3 regions of the Listeria sp. PSOL-1 genome follow, and region 1 is predicted to be linked to each of the others. Evidence: predicted binding sites of a transcription regulator. Region 1 holds the regulator's gene; each other region holds the start of a gene.
The links. Region 1 encodes LexA, which represses DNA repair genes until DNA is damaged. Its sites were predicted from a motif close to CGAACATATGTTCG; they were not measured.
Positions count from the first base shown of each region.

Region 2: the regulator LexA is predicted to act here: its motif matches at 2,894-2,907, upstream of uvrB (excinuclease ABC subunit UvrB).
Region 3: the regulator LexA is predicted to act here: its motif matches at 1,868-1,881, upstream of recA (recombinase RecA).

Region 1 covers NZ_LR760298.1:959,266-965,471, reverse strand. The annotation lists gene G6Q10_RS04705 (methionine gamma-lyase family protein) at 1-847, shown strand, start outside; gene G6Q10_RS04700 (MerR family transcriptional regulator) at 1,002-1,370, shown strand; gene glnA (type I glutamate--ammonia ligase) at 1,422-2,756, shown strand; gene G6Q10_RS04690 (GNAT family N-acetyltransferase) at 2,839-3,366, opposite strand; gene lexA (transcriptional repressor LexA) at 3,440-4,054, opposite strand; gene G6Q10_RS04680 (cell division suppressor protein YneA) at 4,212-4,541, shown strand; gene mscL (large conductance mechanosensitive channel protein MscL) at 4,603-5,067, shown strand; gene G6Q10_RS04670 (DUF896 domain-containing protein) at 5,142-5,369, shown strand; gene tkt (transketolase) at 5,471-6,206, shown strand, end outside.
Region 2 covers NZ_LR760298.1:1,683,480-1,689,685, forward strand. The annotation lists gene uvrA (excinuclease ABC subunit UvrA) at 1-824, opposite strand, end outside; gene uvrB (excinuclease ABC subunit UvrB) at 832-2,808, opposite strand; gene G6Q10_RS08155 (DUF2198 family protein) at 3,014-3,235, opposite strand; gene G6Q10_RS08160 (HD domain-containing protein) at 3,252-3,902, opposite strand; gene G6Q10_RS08165 (heavy metal translocating P-type ATPase) at 4,098-6,206, opposite strand, start outside.
Region 3 covers NZ_LR760298.1:688,750-694,955, reverse strand. The annotation lists gene rny (ribonuclease Y) at 1-387, opposite strand, end outside; gene recA (recombinase RecA) at 725-1,768, opposite strand; gene G6Q10_RS03455 (competence/damage-inducible protein A) at 2,001-3,251, opposite strand; gene pgsA (CDP-diacylglycerol--glycerol-3-phosphate 3-phosphatidyltransferase) at 3,334-3,912, opposite strand; gene G6Q10_RS03445 (helix-turn-helix domain-containing protein) at 3,996-4,934, opposite strand; gene ymfI (elongation factor P 5-aminopentanone reductase) at 4,974-5,705, opposite strand; gene yfmH (EF-P 5-aminopentanol modification-associated protein YfmH) at 5,793-6,206, opposite strand, start outside.

The DNA of each region.
Region 1 (6,206 bases):
TATTGGTTACCAATCTGTTCCTTTAAAAAATAATGAAGTTGATTTTGAACGTGTAAGTGAAAAAATGACACAAAAAACAAAAATGATTGGAATCCAACGTTCAAAAGGGTACGCTAGCCGCAAATCTTTTACAGTTGAACAGATTGAAGAAATGGTTTGTTTTGTCAAAAAAATCAATCCTCATGTGATTGTATTTGTAGATAATTGTTACGGTGAATTTGTAGAGGAAAAAGAGCCAACTGATGTGGGTGCAGATATTATGGCTGGTTCACTTATTAAAAATCCAGGTGGTGGCTTGGCTAAAATTGGAGGATATATTGCAGGAACCCATGAGTTGATCAAGCTTTGTGGTTACCGTTTAATAACGCCTGGAATTGGTATGGAAGCCGGGGCCTCACTTTATAGTCTACTTGAGATGTATCAAGGTTTCTTTTTGGCGCCACATGTAACGGCTCAAGCTGTTAAAGGAGCACGTTTTACAGCAGCTTTACTTTCAGAATTTGGGATCGTAAGCACGCCGGCATGGAGTGATCAGCGCACAGATTTAATTCAAAGTATTACTTTTGAGGATGAGAAAAAAATGGTCGCCTTTGCTCAAGAAATTCAAGCAGCATCTCCTGTAAATGCCCATGTTTTGCCAGTAGGTGCTTACATGCCAGGGTACGCCGATGATGTGATTATGGCAGCAGGGACGTTCATTCAGGGCGCTAGCTTAGAATTAACAGCAGATGGCCCTATCCGTCCACCTTACGAACTGTATGTCCAAGGTGGTTTAACGTATGAACATGTTAAAATAGCCATTACACAAGCTGTTTGCAGATTGATTGAAAAAAAACTTTTACCTTAAAATGGAGCGAGTCTTTATCACCATCTTTTTTAGTTGTTTTTTACTAAAAAGATGGTGAAATTGTTTTATGTTAGATAATGTAACATAAATTTGACAAAACTTCTTACATATATTAAAATGCAAGTATTATCAAAACATATGGGGGAAAAATGCTATGAGTGAGAAGGAAATTCGGCGGAATATGCCTCTTTTTCCAATAGGGCCCGTAATGAAGCTAACCGATTTGACGGCTAGACAAATACGCTATTACGAAGACCAAGGTTTAATTCATCCCACTCGAAACAAGGGAAATCATCGCCACTATTCTTTGCAAGATATTGACACATTACTTGAAATAAAAGACTATCTAGATGATGGGCTGAATATTGCCGGGATTAAAAAAATGTATCAGCTAAAAGAAAAAGAACAAAAATCTTTGTTAACTGATGAAGATGTTCGAAAAATCTTGCGTGCAGAAATGCAGCAAGCTGGCCGTTTCATCAGACGTGATCAGACAGGAAAGCAACAGTTACCTAAACTTTAGATATTTACTTTTTTAAGTTAATATAAAAATTAATTTTAGGAGGGTTTTATTATGGCAAATTATACGAAAGAAGATATTTTTCACTTTGCAGAAAAACAAAATGTTAAATTTATTCGACTGCAATTTACGGACATTTTAGGTGTTATCAAAAATGTTGAAATTCCAATTAGTCAGTTAAAAAAAGCCTTGGATAACAAAATCATGTTTGATGGTTCATCCATTGAAGGTTTTGTGCGTATTGAGGAATCAGATATGTACTTGTTTCCTGATTTAAACACATGGGTTGTTTTCCCATGGACTGCCGAAAAAGGAAAAGTTGCACGTATGATTTGTGACATTTACAATCCTGATATGACACCATTCCTTGGCGATCCAAGAATGAATTTGAAACAGGTTTTAGCAGAGATGCGAGAGCTTGGTTTTACTGATTTTAATTTAGGACCTGAGCCAGAATTTTTCCTCTTTAAATTGGATGAAAATCGTAAGCCAACGCTTGAATTAAATGATTCAGGTGGCTACTTTGATTTAGCACCAACAGATTTAGGAGAAAATTGTCGTCGTGATATCGTGCTTGAGCTAGAGGAAATGGGCTTTGAAATTGAGGCTTCCCATCATGAGGTAGCTCCAGGTCAGCATGAAATTGATTTTAAATATGCAGATGCCGTAACCGCTTGTGACCATATCCAAACATTTAAGCTCGTAGTAAAAACGATCGCTCGTAAACACGGTTTGCATGCTACGTTTATGCCAAAACCTTTATTTGGAGTCAATGGTTCTGGTATGCACTTTAATATGTCTTTATTTGATGAAAAAGGAAATGCTTTTTTTGATAAAAAAGGCAAACTTGAACTTAGTACAACAGCTTATCAATTTTTAGCTGGAATGATCAAACATGCAAAGGGTTATACGGCGATTACAAATCCAACCATTAATTCTTATAAGCGCTTGGTACCTGGTTATGAAGCACCTTGTTACATAGCTTGGAGCGGTAAAAATCGTAGCCCGCTTATTCGTGTTCCTAGTTCCCGTGGATTAAGTACACGCCTTGAGTTAAGGAGCGTTGATCCCACGGCCAATCCATATCTCGCGATGGCTGTTCTTCTTAAATCAGGTCTCGATGGGATTAAAAATAAGCTAACACCACCGACACCAGTAGATCGTAATATTTATGGTATGAATGAAGAGGAACGCCATGAAAATGGGATTTATGATCTACCTGAGAATCTGAGTTGCGCACTTACTGAACTGGAAAAAGATGATATTGTGTGTGAGGCGCTTGGCGATCACCTTTTTGAACACTTTGTTGAGGCAAAAACGATTGAATGTGATATGTTTAGAACAGCTGTCCATCCATGGGAGCGAGAGCAGTATTTAGAAATTTATTAATTTGTGCTATAAATAACGATAAGCCCTTTGGTTTACGAGTTTTGATGATAACTCGTAAATCAAAGGGCTTATGCATGATACTCTATAGCTGAATGTGATATAAAACGTGTTCTTGCAAAGAAGATATGGGATCAACTTGCGGATGAAAAAAAGTTTTTTCATAGCTTAAACCAACTTTTTCCATAACACGTATGGAAGATTTGTTTAGTTTAGCAGTCAAGCTATAAAGTTCTTTTAAATCAGTTTTTGTTTTAGCAAACTGAATAACTGCGAGTGCTGCTTCGGTTGCTAAGCCTTGATTCCAATGTGAGCGAGCAAGCCGCCAACTAATTTCTGTTGCAGGCGTGAAGTCCATTTGAAAGGTTATCTGATGTAAACCAGTAAAGCCAATGAATTGGTCGTTTTCTTTCATACGGATAGCAAAAAGACCATAACCAACTGTATCGATTTCTTTTTGGATTGCACAAATTTGTGCAAGGCTTTCCGCATGAGTTAACGTGTTTGGGAAATAGCGCATGATCTCTTTATCGCTATTCATCGCTGAAAAATGCGGTAAATCAGCTTCAGTATAGCTTGTTGCCAGAAGACGCTTAGTTTCAAAATAAATCATTTTTGAGTTTACCTTTCTACAAATAAGTGGGTAGCTTCTTCAGCGAAAGAAGCTACCCACTTATTTGTTTTCATTAATAAACGTCACGGAACAAACCGATGACTTTGCCTAAAATAGAGACTTGACTTAAAATAATGGGCTCCATTGTATCATTTTCCGGCTGTAGCCGAAAATGATCTTTTTCTTTAAAGAAACGTTTGCAGGTGGCTTCGTTTTCGTCTGTCATCGCAACAACAATATCGCCGTTATTTGCATTTGATTGCTTGCGGACAATGACTTTATCACCATCAAGGATTCCAGCATTAATCATGCTTTCACCGGCAATTTCCAGCATAAAAATATCTGATTCACCAGCTGCCATGTATTCTGGTAATGGAAAATATTCATCAATATTTTCAACAGCTGTAATTGGCATCCCAGCTGTGACTTTCCCGATGATTGGGATGTTTACAACAGGTGGTGTAGGTGCTTCCTCTTCTAAAGCCAAAATTTCAATGGCACGAGGTTTGGTCGGATTGCGGCGAATTAAGCCTTTTCCCTCTAGACGAGCAAGATGACCATGGACGGTTGAGCTCGATGCAAGTCCTACCGCTTCACCAATTTCACGGACGGATGGCGGATAGCCTTTTGTTTTAACTTCGGATTTTATAAAATCATAAATATTTTGTTGGCGTTTGGATAATTTCATGCTTTCACCCCGTTATTTTTAATTCAGTATAACCTGTTTCAAGTATAGCAAATGTTTTCTGCATATGCAAACAAAGGTTCGATTTTTTTATTGACATTTAGGAACAAACGTTCTATACTAATAAAAAGCGAACGTATATTCTTTTGGAGGGATGAAAATGGTGCTTAAAACAATGTGGAATAAATATTATGCAACAATAATTTTTACAGTAGGTTGTTTAGCGATGGGATTAGTTGTTTTACTGTTAAATATTTCAAATAATGGTACGGATTATACAAAAATAGCAGTGGCAAATGGGGAGTCTGTATGGCAAATTGCTGAAAATTATGCAGAACAAACCAATATGGATAAAGTAGCTTTTGTTAAATGGGTAGAACAAGAAAATAACCTTATTGATGGCCAAGTTAGAGAAGGAGAAGACCTCGTTATTCCTGTGAGAAGTAATATACAACAAAATAAATCAACCATTCAATTAGCAAACAAGTAACCTTCTGACTTTATTTTCTTTCTGAAATTCGTTAAAATGATTCATGAAAGGGATGAAGTAAATGAAATCATTATTTAGTGAATTTAAAGCATTTATTGCAAAAGGAAATGCACTTGGAATGGCTATAGGGATCGTTATTGGTTCGGCTTTTACTTCGATTGTTAATTCATTAGTCAATGATATTCTTATGCCCCCACTTGGTCTACTTATTGGGAATGTGGATTTTAGCAACTTATTTGTCAGCCTTAATGGGAAGAGCTACTCATCTTTAAAGGCCGCTCAATCAGCTGGGGCTCCGACCATTAATTATGGTATGTTTTTGAATAATTTAATCAGCTTTGTCATCATTGCTTTTGCAGTATTTATATTGGTCAAATTAGTCACAAAATATATCATGGCTCTTGAACCAAAAGCACCAGCGACAAAAACTTGTCCATACTGTCAATCTGGTATACCCGAAGCGGCAACAAAGTGTCCCAATTGTACATCAGATCTACCAGCAGAAGAAGTAACGATTGAAAGCTAGTCAAACTTGGTATTCGGTAAGAAAGTATCCATCGGTGCTTTCTTATTTTATTATATGGATAAGGGTGATTTTTTATGTTGGAAAAAGCAAAAATAGAAAGAATCAATGAGCTATCAAGAAAGAAAAAAGCAGGTACATTAACAGCGGAAGAAAAAATAGAGCAAGAAAAGCTTAGAAAAGAATATATAGCATCCTTCAGAAATCACATGGAGTCAACACTTCAAAACACAACCATCGTTGATCCGCATGGCCAGGATGTTACGCCTCATAAGATTAAAAAAATGCGAAATAAAAAACATTAAATGAATAGAAACACTTATATTTCAAGCTTTTTAGTAGTATTTTTTCTATTTTAAGATTAAGATAAGTATATCTAATATTTTTAAAAGAGAGGATGTTTTTTTTGTTCGATAAAATGGATCAATTAGCTATTAATACGATCAGAACTCTATCAATTGACGCGGTGCAAAAAGCAAATTCTGGTCATCCTGGTTTACCTATGGGAGCTGCTCCAATGGCTTATGCACTTTGGTCACGTGTTTTAAACACGAATCCTGCCCATTCTAAGTGGTTTAATCGTGATCGGTTTATATTATCAGCTGGTCATGGTTCAATGTTGCTTTATAGTTTATTACATTTAAGTGGGTTTAAACTGAGTTTAGATGACATTAAGAATTTTCGGCAGTGGAATAGTTTAACACCAGGGCATCCGGAATATTTACATACAGATGGTGTTGACGTAACAACAGGGCCTCTTGGCCAAGGAATTGCAATGGCTGTTGGTATGGCAATGGCTGAACGTCATTTAGAAGGGCTTTATAATCAAGAAGATTTTGCGATTGTTGATCACTATACATATGTTTTATGTGGTGATGGAGACTTAATGGAAGGCGTCGCATCTGAGGCTGCATCTTTAGCTGGTCATGAAAAGCTAGGTAAGCTAGTTTTACTCTATGATTCAAATGATATTTCTCTTGATGGAGATCTTAATAAATCATTTTCTGAAAACGTTAAAGGCCGTTTTGAAAGCTATGGATGGGAACATTTATTAGTCAAAGATGGCAATGATACAGCAGAAATTTTAGCTGCGATTGAAAAAGCCAAACAAAATACAACACAACCGACCATGATTGAGGTTA
Region 2 (6,206 bases), 720 kb from region 1:
GCACCAAATGGACTATTGAAAGAAAACATCCGCGGTTCTAATTCCCCAACAGTAAAACCACAATATGGACAAGCATAATGTTCACTGAAAAGAAGTTCTTTTTCACCAATAAGATCGACAACTGCATAACCATCTGCTAACTTGAGGGCAGCCTCTAATGAATCGTAAAGTCGTGAATGAATGCCTTCTTTAATAACAATCCGGTCAATGATAATATCAATTGAATGTTTTTTATTTTTTTCAATGGTGATATCATCAGTAATGTCATAAACTTCCCCATCAACACGAATACGAACATAACCTTGCTTTTTGATTTCTTCTAGTGTTTTCTTATGTGTTCCTTTCTTACCGGAAATAATAGGGGCTAGCACTTGCAGTCGTGTTTTTTCTGGATATTCTAGAACACGATCAACCATTTGCTCAATCGTTTGTGACGTAATTTCGATTCCATGATTTGGGCAAATTGGATGGCCAACACGTGCGTATAGTAATCGTAAATAATCATGAATTTCGGTAACTGTACCGACTGTTGACCTTGGATTTCGGCTTGTTGTCTTTTGATCAATTGAGATAGCTGGACTTAAACCTTCAATTAAGTCAACATCAGGCTTATCCATTTGTCCTAAGAATTGTCTAGCATAAGCTGAAAGTGATTCCACATAACGGCGTTGGCCTTCCGCATAAATGGTGTCAAAAGCAAGTGAGGATTTCCCAGAACCAGAAAGTCCGGTCATGACGACAAGTTTATCGCGGGGGATTTCGACATTTACATTTTTTAAATTATGAGCTCTGGCTCCTTGAATAACAATTTTATCTTTGTTCAACTTCGCTTCATCCTTCCGCCTTTAATTCAAGCAGTGCATCGCGTAACTCAGCGGCACGTTCAAAATCAAGCGCTTTGGCAGCTTCTTTCATGTCGTGCTCCATTTCTTCTATCAAAGCTAAGCGCTCTTTTTTCGACATTTTGCTAACATCTCGTAATTTCTCGTCTTCTCCACTTTCGACAGCAGTGGTCGCAGCAATAACGCCACGAATTTCTTTACGGATTGTTTTTGGCGTAATGCCATGTTCTTGATTATATACTTCTTGGATTTTACGCCTACGCTCTGTTTCATCAATTGAAGTACGCATGGAATCTGTCATTCGATCAGCATACATAATGACACGTCCATTTTCATTACGTGCGGCTCGTCCCATCGTTTGGATGAGTGAGCGCTCTGAACGTAAAAAGCCTTCTTTATCTGCATCAAGAATCGCAACAAGTGATACTTCTGGTAAATCAATACCCTCTCGAAGCAAATTAATTCCAACAAGCACATCAAATACGCCTAGCCGCAAATCACGGATAATCTCAATTCGTTCTAGTGTCTTCACTTCTGAATGAAGGTACTGCACTTTAATTCCTGCTTCTTTTAAATAATCGGTTAAGTCCTCTGCCATTTTTTTCGTTAATGTTGTAACAAGTACGCGCTCATCTTTTTTGATACGATCATTAATTTCATCCATCAAGTCATCGATTTGGCCTTGGATAGGGCGCACTTCGACAATTGGATCAAGAAGTCCAGTTGGTCGGATAATTTGTTCAACGACTTCGGGCGTTCTTTCTAATTCGTAAGGACCTGGTGTGGCTGAAATAAATGTGATTTGATTAATATGCTTTTCAAATTCTTCTAAACGTAACGGCCTATTATCAAGGGCAGATGGTAAGCGAAATCCATGATCGACAAGCATTTGTTTTCGCGCTTGGTCACCGTTATACATCCCTTTAATTTGTGGCATTGTGGCATGTGATTCATCAATGACGATTTGAAAATCATCTGGGAAATAATCAAGTAAAGTATAGGGTGTAGATCCAGCAGGTCGCAAAGCTAGATGCCTAGAATAATTTTCAATACCTGAGCAATAGCCCATTTCTTCCATCATTTCAAGATCATAATTGGTACGTTGCTCTAATCTTTGCGCTTCGAGTAATTTATTATCATCGCGTAATGCCTTTAATTGTTCTGCAAGTTCTATTTTAATGTTCTCAACCGCTTGACGCATGATGTCTGGCCTTGTGACAAAGTGAGAAGCTGGAAAAATGGATACTTGTTCTCTGTCACCAATAATTTCACCAGTTAGTGCATCAACTTCGCGGATTCGTTCGATTTCATCCCCAAAAAATTCAACACGCATACAGTGCTCATCTCTTGAAGCTGGAAAAATTTCAACAACATCTCCGCGCACACGGAAACGGCCACGCTGAAAATCAATGTCGTTCCGATCATACTGAATGTCAACCAATTTACGCAGCAAGCCATCTCGGCTAATCTCCATTCCTTTGCGAAGAGAAACAAGCATTTCACCATACTCTTCCGGGGAACCTAAACCGTAAATACAAGATACACTAGCAATGATAATAACATCTCGTCGTTCAAAAAGAGCAGCGGTTGCAGAGTGACGTAATTTATCAATCTCATCATTGATACTTGCATCTTTTTCAATGTACGTATCACTTTGTGGCACATAAGCTTCTGGTTGATAATAATCATAATAGCTTACAAAGTATTCTACTGCATTATTTGGAAAAAATTCTTTAAACTCACTATATAATTGCCCTGCTAATGTCTTGTTATGCGCCATGACAAGCGTTGGTTTATTGATTTCTTGAATGACATTTGAAATGGTAAATGTTTTACCTGTACCGGTTGCACCAAGAAGTGTTTGATGTTTTTGACCACTTTCAATACTAGCAACAAGCTCTTTTATTGCATTTGGTTGGTCTCCTGATGGTTTATATGCGGAAACTAAGTCAAATTTATCAGTCAATGATTTCCCTCCGTTCTACATCAAATCCTGTTCTAACCTATTATCCTTATTTTAACATATATTTTATATCCTTCCCAGCAAAAAGCGAACGTATTTTCGCTTTTTTATACATGAAAGACAGAAAAAACGCAATCAAAATTTGATCACGTTTTCTTTTTATTTTACCACTATCTTTGCTTTTTCCCTATTAATTCGCTTTCGTGTTTTACTTTAGCCGTCTTAGCATCATTCCGGATAAAAAAAAGCCAATTACCATTGAAAAAGCATCTATTATGATAACTGAAAAAGAAGAAGTATAACCCATTTTAGCGCTAGCAGTAATCAGCCCCAACATTAAGATCAAGGCAACGAAGCGATTATATGTGACTCGTGCGAATAAAAGAATAAGTAGTCCTGGGAAGAAAAAAGCAGACAGAATTTGATCCAACTCCTTTTCAGCTCCTTTAATCATTTTCTTTTAGTGCTCGTGTAATAATATCTGCTGTAAGTTCAGGTAAATCCGTTTTGTTAATTCCTTTTTCAGCTAACATTTCTGGTAAAATTTCTTTTAAAAAGTATTTCACTGAGCTAAGCTTACGATATTCATAAATAGTGGCCAAGGCTTCACTATAAATTTCAATAAAAATGGCCTCGGGATTCCCTTTTTGAATTTCGCCAAAAGACTCATATAATAAATCTACTTTATCAGCAATCGCTAATATTTTACCTTCTAAAGTTTGATCTTTTCCTTCTTTTAATAGATGGCGATAAAATGCCTGGAATTCTTTTGGAATCTCCCGTTTGATAAAATTGCGTGCCATGCTTTCTTCTACTTCTGAAAGCATTCCGCGCAACTCTTCTGTAGCATATTTAACAGGTGTTTTAATGTCACCAATGAACAGTTCAGAATAATCATGGTTAAGCGCTTTTTCATATAAAACACGCCAATCAATCTTATTCCCAGCTTGTTCTTCTACATATCCTAAAAACTGGGCAATGTTGGTTACTTTGAAAGAATGCTCGGCAACAGAATGTTCTTGGTATTTGAACTTGCCTGGACAACGGTAAATATTTTCTAAGTCAACTAAACTCTTGAAATATTGATGAATTCCCATATCATATCACTTCTTTCCTTACAACATGATTATTTTTTTGACAGTCGTTTGTCCATTCATTATTTTCCGTCGACAATATTTGTCATTAACTTTACCACAATTTTTTACAAATGAGCAAAAAAAGAGTTTGGAGCACGAATGAAATAAATCGAGATACTCTTATTTCGTTTACGCTCTAAACTCTTTATTTTTTATTTAGTCTAAATTTTTCACTTGTAAAATTCGTGTGGAATTAAGCACAGCGAGTAGTGTTACACCTACATCAGAAAAAACAGCTTCCCACATTGTAGCAAAACCAAACGCCCCAAGCGTCAAGAAAATTCCTTTCACAACTAAAGCAAAAATGATATTTTGCCAAACAACCTTTCTTGTCCGTTTAGCAATATTAATGGAAGTAGCGATTCGTGACGGCTCATCGGTCATAATAACAATATCCGCGGCTTCAATCGCTGCATCTGAACCTAAGCCTCCCATCGCAATGCCGACATCAGAACGGGCAAGAACTGGGGTGTCATTAATCCCGTCTCCTACAAATGCTACTTTTTCTCTTGAATGGGCTTGCTCCATGATTTTTTCTACTTGTGTAACTTTATCTTGTGGCAATAATTCGGAATAAACTTCATCTACGCTAAGATTTTTAGCCACTTCTTGACCGACTGCTCTCGCATCGCCGGTTAACATCACGGTCTTTTTGATATTAAGTTTTTTAAGTGCGGTTATTGCTCCTTTAGCATCGTCTTTCACTTCATCAGAAATAATCAAGTAGCCAGCAAATTTTTGATCAATAGCAACATAAACGATCGTCCCACTCGTTTCTGGCGCATCAACCTGAAATTCTCCTTGCTGCATCAATTTAATATTTCCCACAAGAACTTGTTTTCCATCAATATTCGCTTTAATTCCATGTCCTGAAACTTCTTCATAATCAGCAATTCTTTCATCAGCTATTGTTTTTCCATATGCTTTTTTAATCGATGTAGCAATCGGGTGATTCGAATGCACTTCAGCAATTGCTGCATATTCACTGATTTCTTCTGATGAAAATCCTTCTGCTGGAACAATTTTTGTTACCTCAAAAATTCCTTTTGTTAGCGTCCCCGTTTTATCAAAGACAACATATTTTACATCGTTTAACGCTTCTAAATAGTTACTTCCTTTGACTAAAATACCTTTTTTACTTGAAGCACCAATCCCGGCAAAGAACCCTAGCGGAATTGAAACAACCAACGCACATGGACAAGAAATAACAAGGAAGACAAGCGCCCGGTAAATCCAATCTGAAAATGTTTCCAAAGAGAACACAAGTGGTGGAATAACAGCAAGCAATAAAGCGATAATGACAACTGCTGGTGTATAGTATCTTGCAAACTTAGTGATAAAATTCTCTGTTGGCGCTTTACGATTGCTTGCATTTTCTACTAAGTCTAAAATCTTAGATACCGTTGATTCAGCGTAATTCTTTGTTACTGCAATAATGAGGACACCATTCGTATTAATAAAACCGCCGAGCACTTCGCTCCCAGTCGTAACCTTTCGTGGTACAGATTCGCCAGTTAACGCGGATGTATCAACCATTGATTTTCCATCAATAATACTGCCATCAAGCGGGATCTTTTCTCCAGGTCTAACGCGAATAGTATCGCCAACACTCACCTCTTCTGGAGAAACTTCGACAAAATTAGCACCACGTTTTATAAAAGCATAGTCAGGCCGAATATCCATTAGTTCACTAATGGATTTCCGCGACTTGTTAACTGCTAAGCTTTGGAAAAATTCACCTATTTGGTAAAACAGCATCACTGCAACGCCCTCAGGATATTGGCCAATTGCAAACGCTCCAATTGTGGCAATAGCCATTAAGAAGTTTTCATCAAAAACTTGTCCACGCGTGATATTGCGGATTGCGCGGTAAAGAACCTCTCCACCAATAATCAAATAGGCCACTACAAAAAGGACGATCTTCATCGCAACAGGCAAAGGAATAAATAAACCTGCAAAAAGAAAAATACTACTAATCGCAATACAAATTAACATCTTCTTGATCGAAGCATGTTCATGGTTGTGTTCATTTTTTTTCGTATTTTTATCTTCTACCGTAACTTCTGGTTCAATTTGCTTGATTTTAGCGATAATCGCTTCTTGCACGCTTTCTTCTGATTCCACATCGACATCAGCAACCAGCGTTGTTGTAGCAAAATTGACATTACATGTGACGACGCCTTTGATTCCTTTTACTCCATTTTCTACCTTCATTGCACAATTTGCGCAGTCCAAGCCCTTTAAGAAAAATGCCTTTTGCACGGT
Region 3 (6,206 bases), 270 kb from region 1:
CTTCTCTTCAATATGTTGTTGCCGTTTACTGATATTCTCCTCTTTTTTCTCAAGTGTAGCTTCTCGTTTACTCAAAGAAGTATCTTTCCTGTCGAGGTTTTCCTCCCTTTGCAATAAGCGATTTTCTGATTTTTGTAATTCGACTCTTCGCCCACGAAGTTCATTTTCGATTTCAGTACGTAACTTATGGCTCTCTTCCTTTGCTTCTAGCAGCGCTTCTTTTTTTGTTGTTTCTGCTTCCTTCTTCGCATCTTCAACAATTAATTCAGCAGTGCCACGTGCAGCAACAAGTCTCTTTTGTGTACTTGATTTATTAACAAGTGAGCCCACAACTAAACCGACGATTAAGAAAAGCAAGCTGGAGATGATTATGATTGCAATTGTCATCCTTACACCTCCTTTGCTATTCAATTTTCGTTATGATTATGTCGGTAGCCGAAAACAAAATTCGGCACAAGTGTATTTTTCATCATTCATTAGGGGATTCCCCAACGTACGCTATACAACTGATAAAATACCTAGTTCTATAACGATGTAAAATATACAATTTAATTCTATAGATCAAAACTGACATTGTCAAGGAAAGGGTAACAAAGAATGAGCAAAATCTAAATTATTTTATAAATATAGGGTAAGCGATTACATTTTTGCATAAATGAACAATAAATGTACTAAAAATAAGGGATAGGTTCTTTACTGGAAGAACCTATCCCTTAACCTTATATTATTCATCTTCAAGTAACTTAAATTCATCGTCTGACTCTTCATTCACATCTTTTGCTATATCGATCTCATATTCTTCACGAACTCGTTTTGAAATCTCGTCACGAATCGTTGAATTTTCTCTGAGATATTGTTTAGCATTCTCACGTCCTTGACCAATTCGCTCTTCATTATAGGAATACCACGAGCCGCTCTTGTTAATAACATCTACTTCTGAAGCCATATCAACAAGTTCACCTTCACGCGAGATTCCTTCTCCGTACATAATATCCACTTCTGCGACTCTAAATGGAGGTGCTACTTTGTTTTTGACTACTTTTATCTTGGTTTTATTCCCAATGACTTCTGTTCCTTGTTTTAATTGTTCTGCTCGTCTGACTTCTAAACGCACTGTTGAATAAAATTTCAATGCTCTTCCGCCTGGTGTTGTTTCTGGGTTTCCAAACATAACGCCAACTTTTTCACGGATTTGGTTGATGAAAACGGCAATGGTCTTGGATTTGTTAATAACACCTGAAAGCTTACGCAATGCTTGAGACATTAAACGGGCTTGTAAACCTACGTGTGCATCACCCATTTCGCCTTCAATTTCAGCACGAGGAACAAGCGCTGCTACCGAATCGATAATCAAAATATCTACTGCACCACTACGGACAAGCGCTTCAGCAATTTCAAGAGCTTGCTCACCTGTATCTGGTTGAGAAAGAAGCAATTCATCAATATTTACGCCCAAATTTTTAGCATATGTTGGGTCAAGTGCGTGTTCAGCATCAATAAATGCTGCAGTCCCGCCTTGTGCTTGAACTTCTGCAATAGCATGTAGCGCTACTGTTGTTTTACCAGAACTCTCTGGGCCGTAAATTTCAACAATTCTTCCGCGTGGATAACCACCCACACCAAGTGCAATATCTAATGCTAGCGATCCACTTGATACCGTAGATATATTTTGATCAGTATGCTCCCCAAGTTTCATAATGGAACCTTTACCAAATTGTTTTTCGATAGATTTTAATGCTTGTTCTAAAGCCGCTTGACGATCATTCACAATATTGCCTCCTTCTTATTCTGGAAAAGTCTTTATTTCTCACTTCCATAATTCCTAGAACTACTATATCTTATTTTAATATGATAAGCAAGCAAAAAGCGAATAAACGTTCGCTTTTTTTATTTACATGAAACAGAGCGCTTCTGTAGCTAATATTATAGCTTGAAATCCATCGTCCGTCTATTTATTTTTTCTTGGAAAATATGGCGTGTTCATTCGGTTTTATCTCTTTTTAATCCTTAAGTTTATCTAAAAAATTACGAATCACTTGAAACCCTTGTTTTACTGCTTTTCGACGATTCATATTACGATCTTTTCCAAATTTAAATAAATAGGCCGTTGTTTCAAAACCACTCACACTTAACCCAATCCAAACTGTGCCAGCAGGATGCCCTCCGAGACCATCTGGACCGACAGCACCAGTAAAACTAATCCCCATTTCAGTTTGACAAGCTAAACGTATATGATCGGCCATCTCTTTAGCACAAGCTGCACTAACAACACCTTCTTGCTCAATCACATCTTGCCTAACCTTTAACAAATGGTGCTTTATCTCTTCGCTATAAGTTACCATGCCACCTGCAAAAATTTTTGAAATACCGGGAATGCTGGCAAGTTCTGCTTGAAACAATCCAGCAGTTAAACTTTCAGCAGCTGAAATCGTTATCTTTTTTTCTAACAATTCTTTAGAAACGACTTCTTTTAATGACGTATTTCCGTAGCCATAAAAATAAGTCCTTTCTTTTTTAAGTATCTTCAATTCAGTCTCATCTAATAATTGCAAAGCTTCTTCTTTCGTATTGGCAGTAGCAGTAATTCTGATTTCTACTTCATCTTGACTAGCATATGTCGCAATTGTTGGATTCCTTTGTTTGGAAATTAAATCGCTTAAATCATCGGCTAGCTTCGATTCCCCTATCCCAAAAAAATGCAGTATACGTGATTCTAAATGAACCATTTCATCATTTAGCCCGAGGATAATCGGTTTCGCATAGTTTGTAAACATTGGCTGCATTTCAGAAGGTGGACCTGGAAGTAAGAAATAAGCATGTTTATTCTCAGTCAAATACATGCCAGCAGCAAAACCGACATCATTTTTTAAAACTTGTGCGCCTTGAATAACCAACGCTTGCAACTGATTGTTTTGTGTCATTTTGCGCTTATTGGCTGTAAAGTAATGCGCTATTTTTTGGAGGTGTTCTGCATCGATGATAAGACTTTTACCGAGATATTCAGCTAAAACTTGCTTTGTGATATCGTCTTCTGTTGGTCCAAGTCCTCCAGTAAAAATAAGAAAATCGCTTCTTGATTCTGCAACTTTAATTACTTCTAAAAGTCGTTCACGATTATCTCCTACAACGGTCTGATAATACGTATAAACCCCTAATCCAGCAAGTTCTTTTGCTAAAAAAGTGGCGTTTGAATTGATGATTTGTCCAAGAAGAAGTTCAGTTCCAACAGCAATGATTTCTGCTTTTTTCATGACATAACGCGCCCTTTCAGTTCTAGTAAAAAACAAGCGCACGATGAAATGAAAGAATACGTGCGCTTGTTATCGTTTAAACTTACATGGATCCCTTAAAAATACCACGATTTCTATAAAAATAATCAATACCGGACCAAACCGCAAAAAAGGCACAAACGTATAAGAAAATTAAATCTACACGAATACCACTCCAAGCAAATGGAAAATTATTAAGTAACATTAATGGAATAGCAATCATTTGTGTAAATGTTTTAATCTTACCAAGTTGACCTGCTGCCATCACTTCTCCAGCCTCAACCAAGAGCAATCGAAGTCCAGTAACAGCTAGTTCACGACTAATAATTAAAATGATGACCCAAGCCGGTGCAATCTGCATTTCAACTAAAACAATAAAAGCCGCAGTCACAAGTAATTTATCAGCCATTGGATCAGCAAATTTCCCAAAATTTGTAATTAGATGATACTTCCTAGCCAGATGACCATCAAACCAGTCAGTAAGAGCAGCTATAATAAAAATAAGCGTTGCGATTAAACTCGTCACCCGGATAGTGGAACCAAGCCATGAAATACTTCCAAAATGAAATGGAACAACACACAAAATAACAAAAATAGGGATTAAAATTATACGCGCTACAGTAAGCTTATTAGGTAAATTCATTTTTTTCGCTCCTTTTATGTACTAAAGCATGAAGTAGAAGATCATAAGGATTTACGTTCTCTACTCCATGCTTATCACATTATTTAGTTAGTATCAGAAGATGTATCTTCATCCTTTTCAAGGTTAATCGTTAGGACTTGTTTAACAGGTGATGAGTCAAGCTCGATTTTTTCGTCGTTAATTTTTACTGTTGTAGCAGGCGCATTCCCAATAACAATAGATATGGTGGATTCGCTACCGGCATCAATTGATCCAGAGCTATCACCAGCATTCAACGTTTTATTATAAAGGCTATTTCCACTTTTTCCAGAAATACCTATCCACGAAGCTGCGTCCTCTGCACTGACCTGAACACTTAATTTATCAGCGTTTTTGACAGTATACGTTGTGGTGTTACCTGATGTTTCGCCTTTAGTAATTTCTGTTTTTTTGTCGGATTCTTTTTTCTTTTCTTCATCTTCTTTTTTGTCTTTATCAGCTTTTTTCTTTTCTTCGTCAGACTTACTGTTTGATTTCTTGGTGGAAGACGAGTTGGTATCATCTTGGAGATTTACTTTGGAATCGCTATTTTTGTTTTTCGTCGCACTATCATTTGAACCGCCACTTGCAAAAACAAAATACCAAATAATAAAGAGAATAAAAAGGATAAAGAGCACAATCAAAACTTTAGGTAAAATATCAAACAAACGATGACGCCCATGACCACTTCCTCCGACCGAATGAGCTGCAAGTGAGGACGCTTTTTTTCGAGCGCGCCTTTGTTCTTGTTCGGGGCCCTCTTGCTGTGTTTTAGGGACTTCTGTTTCAAATTCATTAAACAAAGCTTCACTATCTAAATCCACTGCTTCAGCATATTGTTTAATAAAAGCTCTTGCATAAAACTTCCCCGGCATCACTGAGTAATTCCCTTGTTCAATTGCTTCTAAATAACGCTTTTGTATTTTTGTTACTTGTTGTAGATCGTCTAAACTGAGTCCTTTTTCCGTACGTGCTGCCTTCAGTTTATCGCCTAATTCAGTCAATATTAAACACCTGCCAATAAGTTATTTTCTTTTTAAAAACTACATATGCCAACCGCCATTTATCCCAAGCGTTTGGCCAGTAATGTAGCTTGCATTTTCACTAACTAAAAACAAAACCGCATTTGCTACTTCATCGGTGGTCGCCATTCTACCAAATGGGATCTCGCTTTCCGTAGCTTCTTTTTCATCTCTATTAAAAAAATCCATCATTTTTGTATCAACAGCACCTGGCGTAATACAGTTCACGGTCGTTCCACTATAGGCTAGTTCTTTGCTAAGTGCTTTGGAAAAAGTAATCTGTCCGCCTTTAACAGCGGAATAAACCGACTCCATGACAGCACCCATTTCTCCCCAAATCGAACTAATCAATATAATGCGACCTTGTTCTGACTTTGTAATCTTCGGTGAAAGATCACGTACTAAGCGCATCATCGCGTATAAATGAACATTCCAAAGCTGACTCATTTCGTCGTCTGTTGTATCTGTTAAAAGCTTATAAACAGTATTTCCAGCAGCATAAATCATCATATCAAGCTGGAATATACTTTCGCTGATTGTCGTCACACTTTGGTGCTCATTTAAATCAGCTTGGATTGGAATATATTCTCCCGGAAAAAGGGCAAGCTCCTTAAGTAAAGAAGAAATCGCTTTTTCACCTTTATTATATTGTAAGTAAAGGTTATAACCGCGTTTGGCAAGCTTTAATGAAATTGCTGTGCCAATATCGCCACTTGCACCGATAATCAAACAATTAAAACGTCCCAAATCCAATCAAAAACTCCTTATATCCATTTACTTCATGATAGCATGACTTGAAAAAAAAAACCATTTTTTCACTAAGATTTCCTAAAAATCATTTTACTCGGGTAAAATTTGGAAAGTAGTAAAACGATTTTCATCAGCTAAATGCTGTAAAAATTGGTCAATATCTTGTTTTGTAATCGCGTAAATCGCTCCTTGGATATCAAACAAAGAAGCCTCTTCAAAGATATAATGACTAAACATTTGAGCAATAAACTCATGTGAATTAAGCGAACGCAAAAATTGGCCAATTTTTTTCCGTTTCACAAGTTCCAGCGCCTCTTCGCTGACACCATGTTTCGCGGTATCAAAAAACACGTTTACAATTTGTTTTGCTTGTTCATCTGGATCTTTTGCATCGCCACCAATAAGCACAAAAGAAAAGCTATCTTGTAGTGAATAATCAAAACCAAATGTATCATCAATGACGCCTTCATTATAAAGCGTTAGATAAGCATCGCTCGTTGCCCC